Regions from separate parts of the Streptomyces sp. SUK 48 genome, predicted to be linked through region 2. Evidence: riboswitches for the same ligand, from Rfam matches in the RefSeq annotation. Region 2 holds a riboswitch; the other holds the start of a gene.
What was found. Region 2 has a riboswitch for ZMP and ZTP ahead of GHR20_RS14340 (glycine hydroxymethyltransferase). Riboswitches for the same ligand answer to the same signal wherever they lie in the genome.

Region 1 (7,779 bases), 2.9 Mb from region 2:
CGGTCAGGGTGATGTCGAGGTCGCGGGCCCATGTCCCGTCCGTGCCGTCCTCGAAACGGGGGGTGTCCGGGGTGCAGTGGGCGGCGCAGTTGACCAGGACGTCCAGGGAGCCGAAGGCGTCGACGGCGCGGGCCACGGCCGCTTCCACGGCGGTGCGCTCGGCCACGTCGCAGGCGAACGCCTCGGCGCTCAGGCCCCCTCGGCGCAGCTCGGCGGCGGTCCGCTCGGCCTCGGCCGGGTCCCGGTCGGTCACCAGGACCCGGCCGCCCTCCTCGGCGAGCCGCCGGGCGACGGCGGCGCCGATGCCGCGGGCCGCTCCGGTGACGAGGACTCCGTGTCCCGCGAAACGGGTGTGATCGCTCATGGGGCGACGGTACGGCCGTACCCCCGGTCCTTCACCGTCTTGTACCGGGGTTCCCGCCCGGCTCCGTGCTACCGCGCGAGCCGCTCGGCGACGGCGTCGGTGTCCGGCACGAACCACAGCTGGTCGCCCTCGTTGGACTCGTACACGAAGTCGCGCAGGGCGTCGCTCGCCCCGACCTGGGCCGAGATGTCGCCGACGACGGCGAGCCGCACCCGGTAGTTCACGAACTTCTGGACGACGGCGCCCGCGACGCCGGACCGCAGCTGGAAGAACTCCGGTGCGATCCGGGCCACGGGCACCTCGACCAGCTGGGCGTCCTGCCCGAAGGCGTCGCCTATGAGGTCCAGTGCCGCGCGCTCGCCGTCCAGGGGCGGGCCGTCGGGGGCGCAGCGCAGGACGCGGCTGTCGTGCAGGGTCACGAGCGTGTTCGTGGTCATGATCGTGACCCTATGCGCACGGTGCGGTTCAGTGCCCGCGTTTAATCCATTCCTCCAGGTGGGGGGCCTCGGCGCCGATGGTGGTGGAGTCGCCGTGCCCGGTGAGGACCCTGGTCTCGGGCGGGAGGGTGAGCAGCTTGTCGCGGATGGAGTCGACGATCGTCGGGAAGTGGGAGAAGGAGCGGCCGGTGGCGCCGGGGCCGCCCTGGAAGAGGGTGTCGCCGGTGAAGACGACGCCCAGCCCGGGATCGTGCAGGCAGACCGCGCCGGGCGCGTGCCCGGGGGTGTGCAGCACGGTGAGGTCGGCGCCGGCCGCCTCGATGACCTGGTCGTCCACGAGGAGCCGGTCGGGGTCGCGGTCGGGGTGGGTCATCCGCCACAGCGGCAGGTCGTCGGGGTGCAGCCAGATGACCGCGCCGGTGCGGTCGGCCAGCGCGGGCGCCGCGTCGATGTGATCGTTGTGGGCGTGGGTGCACACGATGGCGGTGAGCCTGCGGTCGCCGACGGCGCGGGCGATGGCGTCGGCGTCATGGGCGGCGTCGATGACGATCGCCTCGTGGTCGTCGCCCACGATCCAGACGTTGTTGTCGACGTCCCAGGTGCCGCCGTCGAGGCTGAACTGCCCCGAGGTGACGAGCCGTTCGATGCGCGCGGCCATCAGAGCACCACCACCGAGCGCAGCACGTCGCCCTGGTGCATCCGGTCGAACGCCTTCTCCACCTCGTCCAGTTGGATGGTCTCGGTGACGAACGCGTCGAGCGGGAGCCTGCCTTGCAGGTGCAGGTCGATGAGCATCGGGAAGTCGCGGGAGGGCAGGCAGTCGCCGTACCAGCTGGACTTGAGGGCGCCGCCGCGGCCGAAGACGTCCAGCAGGGGCAGTTCGAGCTTCATCTCCGGGGTGGGGACGCCGACGAGGACGACGGTGCCGGCGAGGTCGCGGGCGTAGAACGCCTGCTGGTACGTCTCCGGGCGGCCGACCGCCTCGATGACGACGTCGGCGCCGAAGCCGCCGGTCAGCTCGCGGACGGCCTCGACCGGGTCGTTCTGCCGGGAGTTGACGGTGTGCGTGGCGCCGAGGGCGCGGGCCTTCTCCAGCTTGCGGTCGTCGATGTCCACGGCGATGATCTTCGCCGCGCCGGCGAGGCTCGCACCGGCGACGGCCGCGTCGCCGACGCCGCCGCAGCCGATGACGGCGACCGAGTCGCCCCGGCCGACGTTGCCCGTGTTGATGGCGGCGCCGATGCCGGCCATCACACCGCAGCCGAGGAGGCCCGCGACGGCCGGGGAGACGGCCGGGTCGACCTTGGTGCACTGGCCTGCGGCGACGAGGGTCTTCTCGGCGAACGCGCCGATGCCGAGAGCCGGGGAGAGTTCCTGGCCGGTGGCGGCGAGGGTCATCTTCTGCTTCGCGTTGTGGGTGTTGAAGCAGTACCAGGGGCGGCCGCGCAGACAGGCCCGGCAATGGCCGCACACCGCGCGCCAGTTGAGGATGACGAAGTCACCGGGGGCCACCTCGGTGACACCGTCGCCGACCGACTCCACCACACCGGCGGCCTCATGGCCGAGGAGGAAGGGGAAGTCGTCGGAGATGCCGCCCTGCTTGTAGTGCAGATCGGTGTGGCAGACACCGCAGGCTTGGACGCGTACGACGGCCTCGCCGGGCCCGGGATCGGGCACCACGATCGTCTCGACTCGTACGGGCTCGTTCTTGCCCGGTGCGATCACGCCGCGTACTTCCTGCGCCATGGTCTGGTTCCTTCCATCGAGTGCTTACGGTGCAGACCCTACGCGCGTGCGATGGGCACCGGGACGGGCCACGGCGGTGACCGTGGATCTTTCCCCCGGGGGGTGGCTTGGCCGGGCCGACCGGAGCGGGGAAGCGCTGATGAACCGCGCTTATGAATCGCGCAAGAACCGGAGGGAAGGACGACGTCCGCTGATGGCGATTCCTTTGCGAGGTGCGGGAACTCGGCTGGTCCGGGCGCTTACCCGGACATGTCTTCCTGGCGGCATGCTCGCTGATGGCCGTAAGGGACGTACCGCCTTCCTGTTCTCGGCCGGTGCCTCGCCGCGCCCCGGGACGGAACGTGAACTCGCGGCGGCTTTCCCGCTGTTCGCGAAGACGCTGGACGAGCTGTGCGCGCGTCTGGACCCCTATCTCGAACTGCCTTTGAAAAGCGTGATGTTCGCGGAGCCCGGCAGCCGGACGGCGGCGCTGCTGGGCCGGGCGTCGTACGCGGGGCCGGCGCTCTTCGCGCTCCAGGTGGCGCAGTACCGGCTGCTGCGGAGCTGGGGCGCCCGCCCTGATGTGCTGTTCGGACATGGAGCCGGGCGGATGGCCGCCGCGTGCGCCGCCGGGGTCTTCTCCCCGTCGGCCGGCTGCCACGCGGTCGGCACGCTGGCCCGGCTGCTGGACGCCGCCCCGGGCGAGGCGGCCCCGAAGGCGCTGCTCACCGCCTACGGCCGTACGCTGGCCACCCTCCATCCCCGCCCGCCCCGGCTCCCCCTCGTCTCCGACGTCACCGACCGCCCGGTCGGCGCCGAGACCGCCGATCCGGGGTTCTGGCTGCCGGGTCCGGGGACCCGGCGGTTCGCCGACGTGGCCGGCCTGCTGCACCGGGACGGGGTGCGGACCTGGCTGGAGCTGGGACCGGCGGACACCCTGACCCGGGCGCTGACCGAGGACCTGCCGCCGGGCACCGCGCCGGCCCCCGGCGCGGCGTACGCCGTGGCCCGGGACTGGGCGGTGCTGAACGGCGGCGGTACGAGGCCGCGCGGCGCCCCGGCATGAGACGGCGCGTCAGGCACCCGTCGCGGCTCGGACCCCTACAACGGCAGCAGGCCGGTCACCGGCGCCACGATGTCGGTGACCTGGTGGAGTTCGCTGAGCTGGTCCAGCCGGCTGACCTGGTTCAGGGACTTGAGCTGCTGGGAGGCCGTGGGCATCTGGGCCCGCTGCTCCGCGGGGATGTTGCCGGTGGTGAGCGAGTCGAGCACGGTCATCGGGTTGATCTGCCCGGTGTGCGAGGCGCTCGCGTCGGCCGCGGTTGCGAGGGGCGCGGCCAGGCCCGTGACCCCGGCGGCGAGACCGAGGACGGCGACGATACGGCGTGTTGAGATCATGCCCTCAGCAACGGCCGGGACCCCCGGCCGGACACGGGCGGCGGCCCGCGCTCACTCGTGAGGCGGAGCACGCCCCGTGCGCTTGCCGAGGCCGCCGGGCCGGGGGACGCTCGAAGACGGGGCCCGTACGGTCCGCCGCCGGGCCGCGAGCGCCTGAAGGAGGTCACCATGGGCACCGCGACAGGCTCCGCCTTCGACACCGAGACACTGCGCCGGGGCATCGAGGGGAACACCGGGAACACCCTGCTGTCCCTGTACGCGGACGACGCGGAGATCCGTATCGTCGACCGCGACACCCAGCCCAGCCACCCCAGGATCCTGCACGGCCGCGGCGAGATCGCCGAGATGCTCGACGACGTCTACCGCCGCGACATGATCCACAAGCTGGACCGGTGCGTGGTGCAGGGCGACCACGTCGCGTTCACCGAGTCCTGCCAGTACGGGGACGGCACCCGTGTCCTCGCCGAGTCGATGATCACCCTGCGGGACGGGAAGATCGCCGAGCAGATTCTGATCCAGGCATGGGACGAGTAGGCGGGAGGTTCGCGCGGGTCCAGGTCAGCTCCCGGCTGACCTGGACTTTCTCGGCCCGCGCGGTGGCGGGCCGGGCGCGGCCCCGGCGGCAGGCACCGGTCTGCGCGGCGGGTGTGCCGGTGACGAGGGCGGTGCTGCGGTCGGTCCTGAGAGCGGTGCGCGGACGCCCGCCGGCCGTGGTGCCGCGTACGGCACGGGTGGCGCGGCTCCGGCGCGGCCGGACGCGGTGAGCCTCCCAGGCGTCGTCACGCCCGCTCCTCGGCCTCGTACCCGCCTCGGCTACGCTGTACCCGGGCCGTGACTGGCGCTTGGGTGGAGTACCACCGGGGAGCGGTCCGTAGGGTTGCCGCGCGCCTGGGCGAATGACATCGATCCAGCTCAGGAGTGTGCCGCATGACCCAGGCCCGTCTCATGGACGGAACCGCCCTCGCCCGTCGCATCGTCGAGGACACCGCGCGCAGGGCGGCGGAACTCACCGCGCGCACCGGCGTGGTGCCCTGTCTCGCGACCGTGCTGGTGGGCGAGGACCCGGCGTCCGTGACGTACGTCCGGATGAAGCAGAACCGCTGCCGCAAGGCCGGCATCACCTCCCGGCACGTGGCGCTGCCCGCGAGCACGTCCACCGCCGAACTGGTGGGCACGCTGCGGGAGTTGTCCGCCGATCCGGCCGTGCACGGAATTCTGCTCCAGCACCCGGTGGGCGACCACGTGGACGAGCGGGCCGCGTTCGAGGCGATCGCGCCCGGCAAGGACGTCGACGGGGTCACCTTCGCCTCGTTCGCCGCGATGAGCTTCGGTCTGCCGGGCTTCGTGTCCTGCACGCCGGGCGGCATCCTGCGGCTGCTGGACGAGTACGGCGTCGACCCGGCCGGGAAGCGGGCCGTGGTGGTGGGCCGCAGCGCGATCCTCGGCAAGCCGGTGGGCATGCTGCTGCTGGCCAGGGACGCGACGGTGACGTACTGCCATTCGCGCACCCGGGATCTGTCGGCGGCGGTCCGCGAGGCGGACATCGTCGTCGCCGCGGTCGGCCGGCCGCGGCTGCTGCGGGGCCAGGACATCAAGCCCGGCGCGGTCGTGATCGACGCCGGTTACAACGCCGGGAACGTGGGCGACGTCGACTTCGACTCGGCCGTCGAACGGGCCTCCCTGATCACCCCGGTGCCGGGCGGTGTCGGCCCGATGACGATCGCCACGCTGCTGGAGCAGACGGTGACGGCGGCGGAGGCCGCGGCCGGAGGGGCCGGGGCGGCCTGACGGCGGAAGGGGGCGAGGGGCCGGTGTTACCGCCCCGGCTCACCCGTCCGTCAGTACCATCCTGAACCTCGCGCCGCCCGACATCATCTTCCGGTACGCCGCGTCCGCCTCCGTCAGCGGGACCTTCTCCGTCATCGGGCGGATGCCGTTCAGGACGCTGAAGGCCATGGTGTCCTCGATGTCCCGCGAGGTCCCGGAGGGGTGGCCCCGGACCACGCGGGCGGCCATGAGGAGCTGGTTGGGGTTGATGCCGAGGGGGCGGTGTCCGCGCCGATGACGACCAGTTCGCCGCGGTGGGTCAGGCCGTCCACCGTGGCGGAGATGGCGTCGGAGTTGCCGGCGGTGGCGAGGACGACCTTGGCGCCGCCGAGGGACTGGAGCGCCTCGGCGACCGGGGTGGCGGCGGTGCTGTCGACGTAGTGGTGGGCGCCGAGCTGCTTGGCGAATTCCGCCTTCTGGGGGCCGCGGGCGATCGCCACCGTCTCGAAGCCCATCGCGACCGCGTACTGCACGCCGAGGTGCCCGAGGCCGCCGAGGCCCAGCACCGCGACCAGGTCGCCGGGACGTCCCGCGCTGCGCCGCAGCCCGTTGAACGTGGTCACCCCGGCGCAGGCCAGCGGCCCCGCGTCGCTCGCGGCGAGCGCGTCCGGGATCCGGGCCAGGGCGTCGACGGGCGCGATCACCTGCTCGCCGAAGCCGCCGTCGTAGGCCCAGCCCGGCACCTTGAGGGTCTCGCACACGATGAAGTCGCCCTCGCGGCAGGCCCGGCAGTGGCCGCAGCTGCCGCCGAACCAGCCCACGGCCACCCGGTCGCCGACCTGCCACCCGCGCTCGCCCGCCCCCTCGCCCAGTTCCGCGATCCGCCCGGCGATCTCGTGCCCGGGCACCTCGGGGAAGGTGATGCCGGGCACCGCCGCGCTCACGAACAGCGCGTCGCTGTGGCAGACGCCGCACGCCTCGACGGCGATCCGCACCTGGCCGGGCCCCGGCCGCGGCACCTCGCGCTCGACCACCTCGAACGTGCCGTTCGCGGCGGTCACCTGGGCGACTCGATAACTGCTCATGGATCTCTCCCGAGAAGGGGGTACGAGCGTGGGCGGGGCGGCCGGTCGATGGGTGACGGCCGCCGCTCGGCCCGGCGGGGCGGTACGACGGCCCGCCCCTCGACCAGCAGACCAGTTCCGGCGCGATCGCGCGCGCCGAACGGCTCCCGCCGGACATCGAGCCGGCGGCGGACCGGACCCCGGCACCGGCACCGGCACCGGCACCGGCAATGGCAATGGCAATGGCAATGGCAATGGATGAACGCTCAACGGATCGGACGGCGCAGCGCTCGCCGGGTCCACGGCCCGGCCATAGAGTGACCTACATCATGCCGGACCGGCTGATATCGACTCCTGCCCGCACGGTCTGGAGGGCACATGACGCACATCAAGGTGACGGTGGACGGCACGGTCTACGAGGACGACGTGGAGCCGCGGCTGCTCCTCGCCCACTATCTGCGGGACCGCCTCGGTCTGACCGGCACCCCGATCGGCTGCGACACCTCCAGCTGCGGCGCGTGCACGGTCGACCTGGACGGCGCGACCGCCAAGAGCTGCTCGGTGCTGGCCGTCCAGGCGGACGGCTGCGCGGTGACGACCGTGCAGGGCCTGGCGGCGGACGGCGGGTGGACGCCGCTCCAGCGCGCGTTCCACGAGCAGCACGCGCTCCAGTGCGGCTACTGCACCCCCGGCATGATCATGGCGGCGCGCGATCTGCTGCGGGAGAACCCGCGCCCCACCGCCGAGGAGGTGCGCGACGCCCTGGAGGGGAACCTCTGCCGCTGCACCGGCTACCAGAACATCGTCCGCGCGGTGCTCGCCGCCGCCGGTGGGCAGGACGGCCCCGAGCCCGGCTCCCGCGCGGGGGACGCGCCCGGGGCGCAGGCCACCGAGGAGGTGCGGGCATGACCGGGCAGGCCGTGGCGGGCGAGGCCGGGCGGGAGGTCGGCCGGTCCCGGCTGCGCAAGGAGGACGCCCGGCTGATCACGGGCCAGACCACCTGGACCGACAACATCCAGGTCGC
Region 2 (7,779 bases):
GCCGCGGCCGTCGCCGAACGCGCCCCCGGCGTCCGGGTCACCGGGGTCGCCGCGGGCCTGCACGCGCTGCTGCGGCTGCCCCCGGGCACCGAGTCCTCCGTCGTCCAGGCCGCCGCCTGGCAGGGGCTCGCCCTGCACGGACTCTCCTTCCACCGCCATCCCGAGGCCGTCGCCGAGCCGGTGGACGCGCTGGTGGTGGGGTACGGGACGCCGCCGGACAGCGCGTGGGCGGGGGCGCTGGAGGCGCTGTGCAGGGTGCTGCCCTAGGGAGCGGCCCGCGGGTCAGCCGGTGACCGGGCGGAAGACCAGGAAGAAGAACCGGGCGCCCGGCGAACCCAGCGGCTGCGCGGCGCACAGGGTCACCAGGCCCCGCGCGGCGGGAGCGTGCCGGGCGCAGCACCGGTCGTCGTCGGCGGCGGCGAGTCCCGCGTGCCGCACCGGCCGGGTGTCCCCGTCCTGCTGCACATAGGTGATGTCGTGGCGGCGGTAGATGGGCCCCACCACGGGGTCGTCGTTCACCTCCGCGTCCAGCTGCCGCAGATCGGGGTTGTCCGGGTGGGCCGCCACCGCCGCCCGCAGCTGGGCCGCGACCGGCGCCGCCCACCGCTCCGCCCAGTCCAGCAGATGGTGCTCGCGCGCCTCCTCGCGCAGCAGCATCCAGCGCATCACGTTCCGCTCGGGCACCGCGGGCTCCGCGCCCTCGGCGCGGGGGAACATGCGCAGGAAGTCGTCGTTCCAGGCGAGGAGGTTCCACGCCACGTCGTTGACGTAGCAGGGCACGCCGGACACGCCCTGGACGGCCGTGAACCAGGCCGGGTCGACCCGGGTACCGGCCTCGGGGTTCATGGGGACCGGCGGCTCGTGGCCCAGCGCGTAGACGTACAGCGCGCCGCGCTCCGGCTCGGCCATGCGCAGCACGGTGGAGACCGCGTCGAGGAACTCGGGCGCGGGGGAGGGCATGTCGCCCCGCTCCAGCTGTGCGTAGGTGCGCTCGGAGACGTACAGCGCGTGCGCCACCTGGGCCTGGGAGAGCCCGGCGGACCGGCGGCCGCGGCCGGTGCGGCGGGGCCAGCCCAGCTCGGTGGGGTCGATCAGCGAGCGCTTGTGCCGCAGCAGCGACCGCAGGGCTTCCCTGTCCATCCCCGACTCCCTCTCGGCGCGGGCCGCCACACCGGCGGCCCGGAAAATATCGGAAGTCTACGTTCCTGAAAATCCAGTTCCGGAAAATGAGGTTCCTGGTCACGGGCGGGCGGTTGGCGCAGGATGGTCCGCGGACCGGTTGCGCTGCGGGGGGCGCAGCCGGTCCGCCGCTTTTCCGGGACCTGTTCAGCGGGCGCCCCCGCCGGCCGGGCGCTCGCCCGCGGCCTACCGCGCGGTCTGTGACGGCCGCTCCGCCGGTTCCGCCTCCGGGGCCTCGCCGAAGCGGGCCAGGGCCAGGGCGCCGGCCACCGCCACCGCGAAGCCGAGGACGGCCAGCCAGGCCATGCCCTCGCGGGTGCGGTCGCCGAGCCAGACGACGCCGATCGCGGCGGGGCCGAGCGTCTCGCCGAGCACCATCCCGGCCGTCGCCGTCGTGACCGAGCCGCGCTGGAGGGCCGAGGTCAGCAGGATGAACGCGGCACCGCCACCGATCAGCAGGGCGTACGTCGCGGGGTTGGTGAGCAGCGCGGTGGGCGCGAGGCTGTCGATCAGCCGGACCGTCACCTCGACCACCCCGAACCCGCACCCGGCGCCGAGCCCGAGCACCAGCCCCCGCGCCGGACCGGACAGCCGCCCGCCCGCGAGCCCGAGCAGCAGCAGCCCGAGCGCCACCGCGAGCATCACCCACCGCAGGGTGTCCGACCCGTCCTTGCCGCCCTCCGGGCCGGAGGCCAGGCCCAGCATCGCGAGCCCGGCGCACACCACGCCCACCGCGCCCCACTCCACACCGCGCAGCCGCACGTCCAGCAGCCGCGCCGCGACCACCGCCGTCACCGCGAGGCTGGCCGCGAGGGCGGCGCCGACCGCGTAGATCGGCAGCGAGCGCAGCGCCACGATCTGGAACAGGAACCCCAGCCCGTCCAGCCCGAGCCCGGCGATGTACCGCCACTGCCGCAACGCCCGCAGCAGCAGCGCCGCCTCACCGCCACCACCGGGACCGGCCTGCCGCGCCGCCACCGCCTGCAACACCGTCGCGGTACCAAAACAGACCGCCGCGCCTAGGGCGCACACCATTCCAAAGAGCACAAAGGGACTCTAAAGGAGGCCCGCCACCGTCCTGTCATGCTCACCCCCCTTGGCCGGTTCTCATACCGGTCTCTAGGCTTGCCGCACCGCACATCGCACACGGGGGAGACACGAACATGGCCGAAACCAGGCGACGGCTGCGCTCCGGCGCGGTGGTCCTCGGCGGCGTCGGCCTGCTGGCCGCCGCGCTCACCGCCTGCTCGTCCCAGCCGGACAAGCGCTGCGTGGACCAGAGCAGCTACACGTACGCCAAGGGCTACAAGGTCGTCTCCGACAAGAACTGCAAGGCGGTCAAGTCGGCGGTCAACGGCGCCTGGTACTACGGCGGCAAGAAGAAGGGCTCCTGGGTGAGCGGCGGTTCCTTCACCAAGCCCCGCCACAGCTCGGGCCACTCCACCCACCACTCCTCGACGCACTACGGCTCCGGCTCCGGCGGGGTGCACCGCGGCGGCTTCGGCGGCGGCTCGCGCAGCTCCGGCGGCTGACCGGGACCGCCGTATGGAACGCCGTACCATCACCCCCCGCCCGGACTGGCAGCGCACCGTCGAGGAACAGGGCCTGATCTACCCGCTCACCCGCCATCCCGACGGGAGCCTGCGCCCCTACTGGGACGAGAGCGCGTACTACGTCTTCTCGCTGCCCGAGGTCGAGGCGCTGGAGGAGACGGTCGCCGAACTGCACGCCATGTGCCTGGCGGCGGCCGGCCACCTCGTGGAGCGGGGCCGCCTCGCCGACCTCGGCATCACCGACCCCGCCGTCGCCGCCGCGGTCACCGAGTCCTGGCACCGCCGCGCCGAACTCCCCTCCTTCTACGGCCGGTTCGACCTGCGCTACGACGGCACCGGCCCCGCCAAGCTGCTGGAGTACAACGCGGACACCCCCACCTCCCTGGTGGAGGCCGCCTCCCCGCAGTGGTTCTGGATGGAGGACCGCTTCCCCGGCGCGGACCAGTGGAACTCGCTGCACGAACGCCTGGTGGAGTCCTGGCGCAGGCAGTCCGCGCTGCTCCCGCCCGGCAGCCCGCTGCACTTCGCGCACTCCGCCGCCGACGAGCTGGGCGAGGACCTGATGACGGTCGCCTATCTGAAGGAGACCGCGGAGCAGGCGGGCCTGGAGACCGACTGGCTCGCCATGGAGGAGATCGGCTGGGACACCCTCTCCGGCCGGTTCGTGGACAACCGGCTGCGGTTCATCCGCGCCCTCTTCAAGCTCTACCCCTGGGAATGGCTCACCACCGACGCCTTCGGCGGCCATGTCCTGGACACCCTGGACAACGGCGGCGGCACCGGCAGCACCCTGTGGATCGAGCCCGCCTGGAAGATGCTCCTGAGCAACAAGGCCCTGCTGGCCGTCCTGTGGGAGCTCTACCCCGGCCACCCCAGCCTCCTGCCCTCCTACCTCGACGGCCCCCGCGAGCTCGCCGCCACCACCGGCTACGCCGCCAAGCCCCTGCTGGGCCGCGAGGGCGAGGGCGTCACCCTGCACCCGCCGGGCGGCCCGCCCGCCGTCCGCCCCGAGCCCTGCTGCTACCAGGGGCTCGCGCCGCTGCCCGCCTTCGACGGCAACCACGTCGTCCTCGGCGCCTGGGTCATCGACGGCGAGCCCGCGGGCCTCGGCATCCGCGAGTCGTCGGGCCCCGTCACCGACGGGTACGCGCGCTTCCTGCCGCACGTCATCCTCTGAACGGAGCCGTCCGCATCCACTGAGCGGGCCGTCCGCGCTCTCGCCCGCATGGTGGACGCCGGATCTCCGCCCTCCGGGCGGGCCGGTACGCTGAGCCACGGGCCGTGACTGGCGCGCTGGGATGGGACGGACCATCGGGGAGCGGCCTTGCTGGAAACAGTGCCGTGCGCCTGGGCCGAACGTGAACGCCGAAACGCACCCCGTCCGGAGGTCCCCATGCCAGAGCAGCCCCTGTCCACCGAGTCCACCGCCTTCCGCGCCGCCCTCGACGTGATCCGCGCCGTGGAGCCCCGGGTCGCCGACGCCATCGGCCAGGAGGTCACCGACCAGCGCGCGATGCTCAAGCTGATCGCCTCCGAGAACTACGCCTCCCCGGCGACCCTCCTCGCGATGGGCAACTGGTTCAGCGACAAGTACGCCGAGGGCACCGTCGGCCGCCGCTTCTACGCCGGCTGCCGCAACGTGGACACCGTGGAGTCCCTGGCCGCCGAGCACGCCCGCGAGCTCTTCGGCGCCCGGCACGCCTACGTCCAGCCGCACTCCGGCATCGACGCCAACCTCGTCGCCTTCTGGGCCGTACTCGCCGACCGGGTCGAGGTCCCCTTCCTGGCGAAGACCGGCGCCCGCCAGGTCAACGACCTCTCCGACGCGGACTGGGCCGAGCTGCGCCAGGCGTTCGGCAACCAGCGGATGCTCGGCATGTCCCTGGACGCCGGCGGCCACCTCACCCACGGCTTCCGCCCGAACATCTCCGGCAAGATGTTCGACCAGCGCTCCTACGGCACCGACCCCGCGACCGGCCTCATCGACTACGAGGCGCTGCGCGCCCAGGCCCGCGAGTTCAAGCCGCTGATCATCGTGGCGGGCTACTCGGCGTACCCCCGGCTGGTGAACTTCCGGATCATGCGCGAGATCGCCGACGAGGTCGGCGCGACCCTCATGGTCGACATGGCCCACTTCGCCGGTCTCGTCGCGGGCAAGGTCCTCACCGGCGACTTCGACCCGGTCCCGCACGCCCAGATCGTCACCACCACCACCCACAAGTCGCTGCGCGGCCCGCGCGGCGGCATGGTGCTGTGCGACGACTCCCTCAAGGACCAGGTCGACCGCGGCTGCCCGATGGTCCTCGGCGGCCCGCTGCCGCACGTCATGGCCGCCAAGGCGGTCGCCCTGGCCGAGGCCCGGCAGCCCGCGTTCCAGGACTACGCGCAGCGCATCGTGGACAACGCCCGGGCGCTGGCCGAGGGCCTGACGCGGCGGGGCGCGACCCTCGTCACCGGGGGCACCGACAACCACCTCAACCTGATCGACGTCGCCGGCTCCTACGGCCTCACCGGCCGCCAGGCCGAGGCCGCCCTCCTCGACTCCGGCATCGTCACCAACCGCAACGCCATCCCGGCCGACCCCAACGGCGCCTGGTACACCTCCGGCATCCGCATCGGCACGCCCGCCCTGACCACCCGCGGCCTGGGCACGGCGGAGATGGACGAGGTGGCCGGACTGATCGACCGCGTCCTCGCGGCCACCGAACCGGGCACCACCAAGTCCGGCGCCCCGAGCAAGGCGTCCCACGTCCTGGACGAGAAGGTCTCCGAGGAGATCGCCCAGCGCGCCACCGACCTGGTCGCGGGCTTCCCGCTCTACCCGGAAGTCGACCTGGGCTGATCGACGCCGTCGGGGGCCATGCCCCGGGGGCGCGGGGAACTGCGCGACCGGTCACCAGCGGTCCGCAGTCCCCGGCGTCCCCGCCCCCCGCCTCCCGGGACGTTCCCGCACCGCCCCCGCCTCCCGGGCCGATCCCACCCTCGGCCGATGAGAGAATGGGCGGCATGGCCCCCGCTGAAAAGCCCCGCGTGCTCTCCGGTATCCAGCCCACCGCCGGCTCGTTCCACCTCGGCAACTACCTCGGCGCCGTCCGCCAGTGGGTATCCCTCCAGGAGACCCACGACGCCTTCTACATGGTCGTCGACCTGCACGCGATCACCGTGCCCCAGGACCCCAAGGAGCTGCGGGCCAACACCCGCCTGGCCGCCGCCCAGCTCCTCGCCGCCGGACTGGACCCGGAGCGCTGCACCCTGTTCGTGCAGAGCCATGTGCCCGAGCACGCCGAGCTGGCCTGGGTGATGAACTGCCTCACCGGCTTCGGCGAGGCCAGCCGCATGACCCAGTTCAAGGACAAGTCCGCCAAGCAGGGCGCCGAGCGCGCCTCGGTCGGCCTGTTCACGTACCCGATCCTCCAGGTCGCGGACATCCTGCTGTACCAGGCCAACCAGGTGCCGGTGGGCGAGGACCAGCGCCAGCACATCGAGCTGACCCGGGACCTGGCCGAGCGTTTCAACGGCCGCTTCGGGCAGACGTTCACGATCCCGGCGCCGTACATCCTCAAGGAGACGGCGAAGATCTACGACCTCCAGGACCCGTCGATCAAGATGAGCAAGTCGGCGTCCACGCCGAAGGGCCTGATCAACCTCCTGGACGAGCCGAAGACCACCGCCAAGAAGGTCAAGAGCGCGGTCACCGACACCGACACCGTCATCCGCTACGACGCGCAGGCCAAGCCGGGCGTCTCCAACCTGCTCACCATCTACTCCGTCCTCACCGGCACCTCGATCGCCGACCTGGAGCGGGAGTACGAGGGCAAGATGTACGGCGCGCTCAAGACCGACCTCGCCGAGGTCATGGTCGAGTTCGTGACGCCGTTCCGGGAGCGCACCCAGCAGTACCTGGACGACGCCGAGACCCTCGACGCGATCCTCGCCAAGGGTGCCGAGAAGGCCCGCGCCGTCGCCGCCGAGACCCTCGCGCAGGCGTACGACCGCGTCGGCTTCCTCCCGGCGAAGCACTGACCGAAGCCCCGGCCGGTCCACCGACCGGGGCACCGAACGGCACGGCCCGCGCCGGGAGGCACGGAACCGGCGCGAGGGCGCACGACCGTTCGCACGTCCCTGTGGGCAGAGCGCTGCACATCACTTCCGTTGCGCCTGCCCACGGGACACCCATGGCCGTACAGTCGAAGCCGAAGGCCCGTACGAGTCGGCCGAGTAGACGACGGACGCGACGACAGGAGACGACGTGGGGACCGTAACGATCGGCGTGTCGATCGCGGTTCCGGAGCCTCACGGCAGCCTGCTCCAGGAGCGGCGCGCTGGCTTCGGCGACGCCGCGGCCCATGGCATCCCCACCCATGTCACGCTGCTGCCGCCGACCGAGGTGGAGCGCGCCACGCTGCCCGCCGTGCGGGCCCACCTGCGCGAGGTGGCCGCCGCCGGCCGCCCCTTCCCGATGCGGCTGCACGGCACCGGCACCTTCCGGCCCGTCTCCCCGGTGGTCTACATCCGGGTCGTGCGCGGCGCCGAGGACTGCGCCCGGCTCCAGCAGCGGGTCCGCGAGAGCGCCGGGCCCTGCGCCCGCGAGCTCCAGTTCCCGTACCACCCGCATGTCACCGTGGCCCACGGCATCGAGGACGCGGCGATGGACCGCGCCTTCGCCGAGCTGGCCGGCTTCGAGGCCGAATGGCCGTGCACCGGGTTCGCGCTGTACGAGCAGGGCGCGGACGGGGTGTGGCGCAAGCTGCGCGAGTACACCTTCGGCGGCTCCGTCGTACCTCCCCAGGCGGGCCCCGCCGGCATCGGCCGCGGGACCATCGCCAGCCGCTAGGGCCTCGGGCCCCGCTTCCGCGAGGGCGGCCCTAGAGGGGCAGCCTGCGGAACAGCGCGCGCGGGACGTGCCGCAGCGCGGCCGTCACCAGCCGCAGCACCCCCGGCACCCACACCGTCTCCGCGCCCCGGCGCAGGCCCAGTTCGATCGCGGTGGCGACCGCCTGCGGGGTGGTGGCGAACGGCTCGCGGGGCCGGTGCGCCGTCGCCCGCG

Region 1: linked by a shared signal. The riboswitch ahead of GHR20_RS01985 (bifunctional 5,10-methylenetetrahydrofolate dehydrogenase/5,10-methenyltetrahydrofolate cyclohydrolase) and the one ahead of GHR20_RS14340 (glycine hydroxymethyltransferase) in region 2 are both predicted to bind ZMP and ZTP.

Annotation. Positions count from the first base shown of each region.
Region 1 covers NZ_CP045740.1:439,227-447,005, forward strand. Annotated here, with positions in the region: gene GHR20_RS01945 (SDR family NAD(P)-dependent oxidoreductase) at 1-364, opposite strand, end outside; gene GHR20_RS01950 (DUF4180 domain-containing protein) at 433-801, opposite strand; gene GHR20_RS01955 (MBL fold metallo-hydrolase) at 830-1,459, opposite strand; gene GHR20_RS01960 (S-(hydroxymethyl)mycothiol dehydrogenase) at 1,459-2,547, opposite strand; gene GHR20_RS01965 (acyltransferase domain-containing protein) at 2,813-3,592, shown strand; gene GHR20_RS01970 (hypothetical protein) at 3,628-3,924, opposite strand; gene GHR20_RS01975 (nuclear transport factor 2 family protein) at 4,093-4,458, shown strand; gene GHR20_RS01980 (hypothetical protein) at 4,446-4,688, shown strand; ZMP/ZTP riboswitch at 4,746-4,825, shown strand; gene GHR20_RS01985 (bifunctional 5,10-methylenetetrahydrofolate dehydrogenase/5,10-methenyltetrahydrofolate cyclohydrolase) at 4,852-5,712, shown strand; partial or broken gene GHR20_RS01990 (alcohol dehydrogenase catalytic domain-containing protein) at 5,752-6,776, opposite strand; gene GHR20_RS01995 ((2Fe-2S)-binding protein) at 7,134-7,664, shown strand; gene GHR20_RS02000 (xanthine dehydrogenase family protein molybdopterin-binding subunit) at 7,661-7,779, shown strand, end outside.
Region 2 covers NZ_CP045740.1:3,378,610-3,386,388, reverse strand. Annotated here, with positions in the region: gene GHR20_RS14365 (PLP-dependent aminotransferase family protein) at 1-267, shown strand, start outside; gene GHR20_RS14360 (helix-turn-helix domain-containing protein) at 283-1,140, opposite strand; gene GHR20_RS14355 (DMT family transporter) at 1,366-2,214, opposite strand; gene GHR20_RS14350 (hypothetical protein) at 2,343-2,711, shown strand; gene GHR20_RS14345 (glutathionylspermidine synthase family protein) at 2,725-3,909, shown strand; ZMP/ZTP riboswitch at 4,004-4,092, shown strand; gene GHR20_RS14340 (glycine hydroxymethyltransferase) at 4,126-5,574, shown strand; gene trpS (tryptophan--tRNA ligase) at 5,730-6,755, shown strand; gene GHR20_RS14330 (2'-5' RNA ligase family protein) at 6,982-7,566, shown strand; gene GHR20_RS14325 (SDR family NAD(P)-dependent oxidoreductase) at 7,598-7,779, opposite strand, start outside.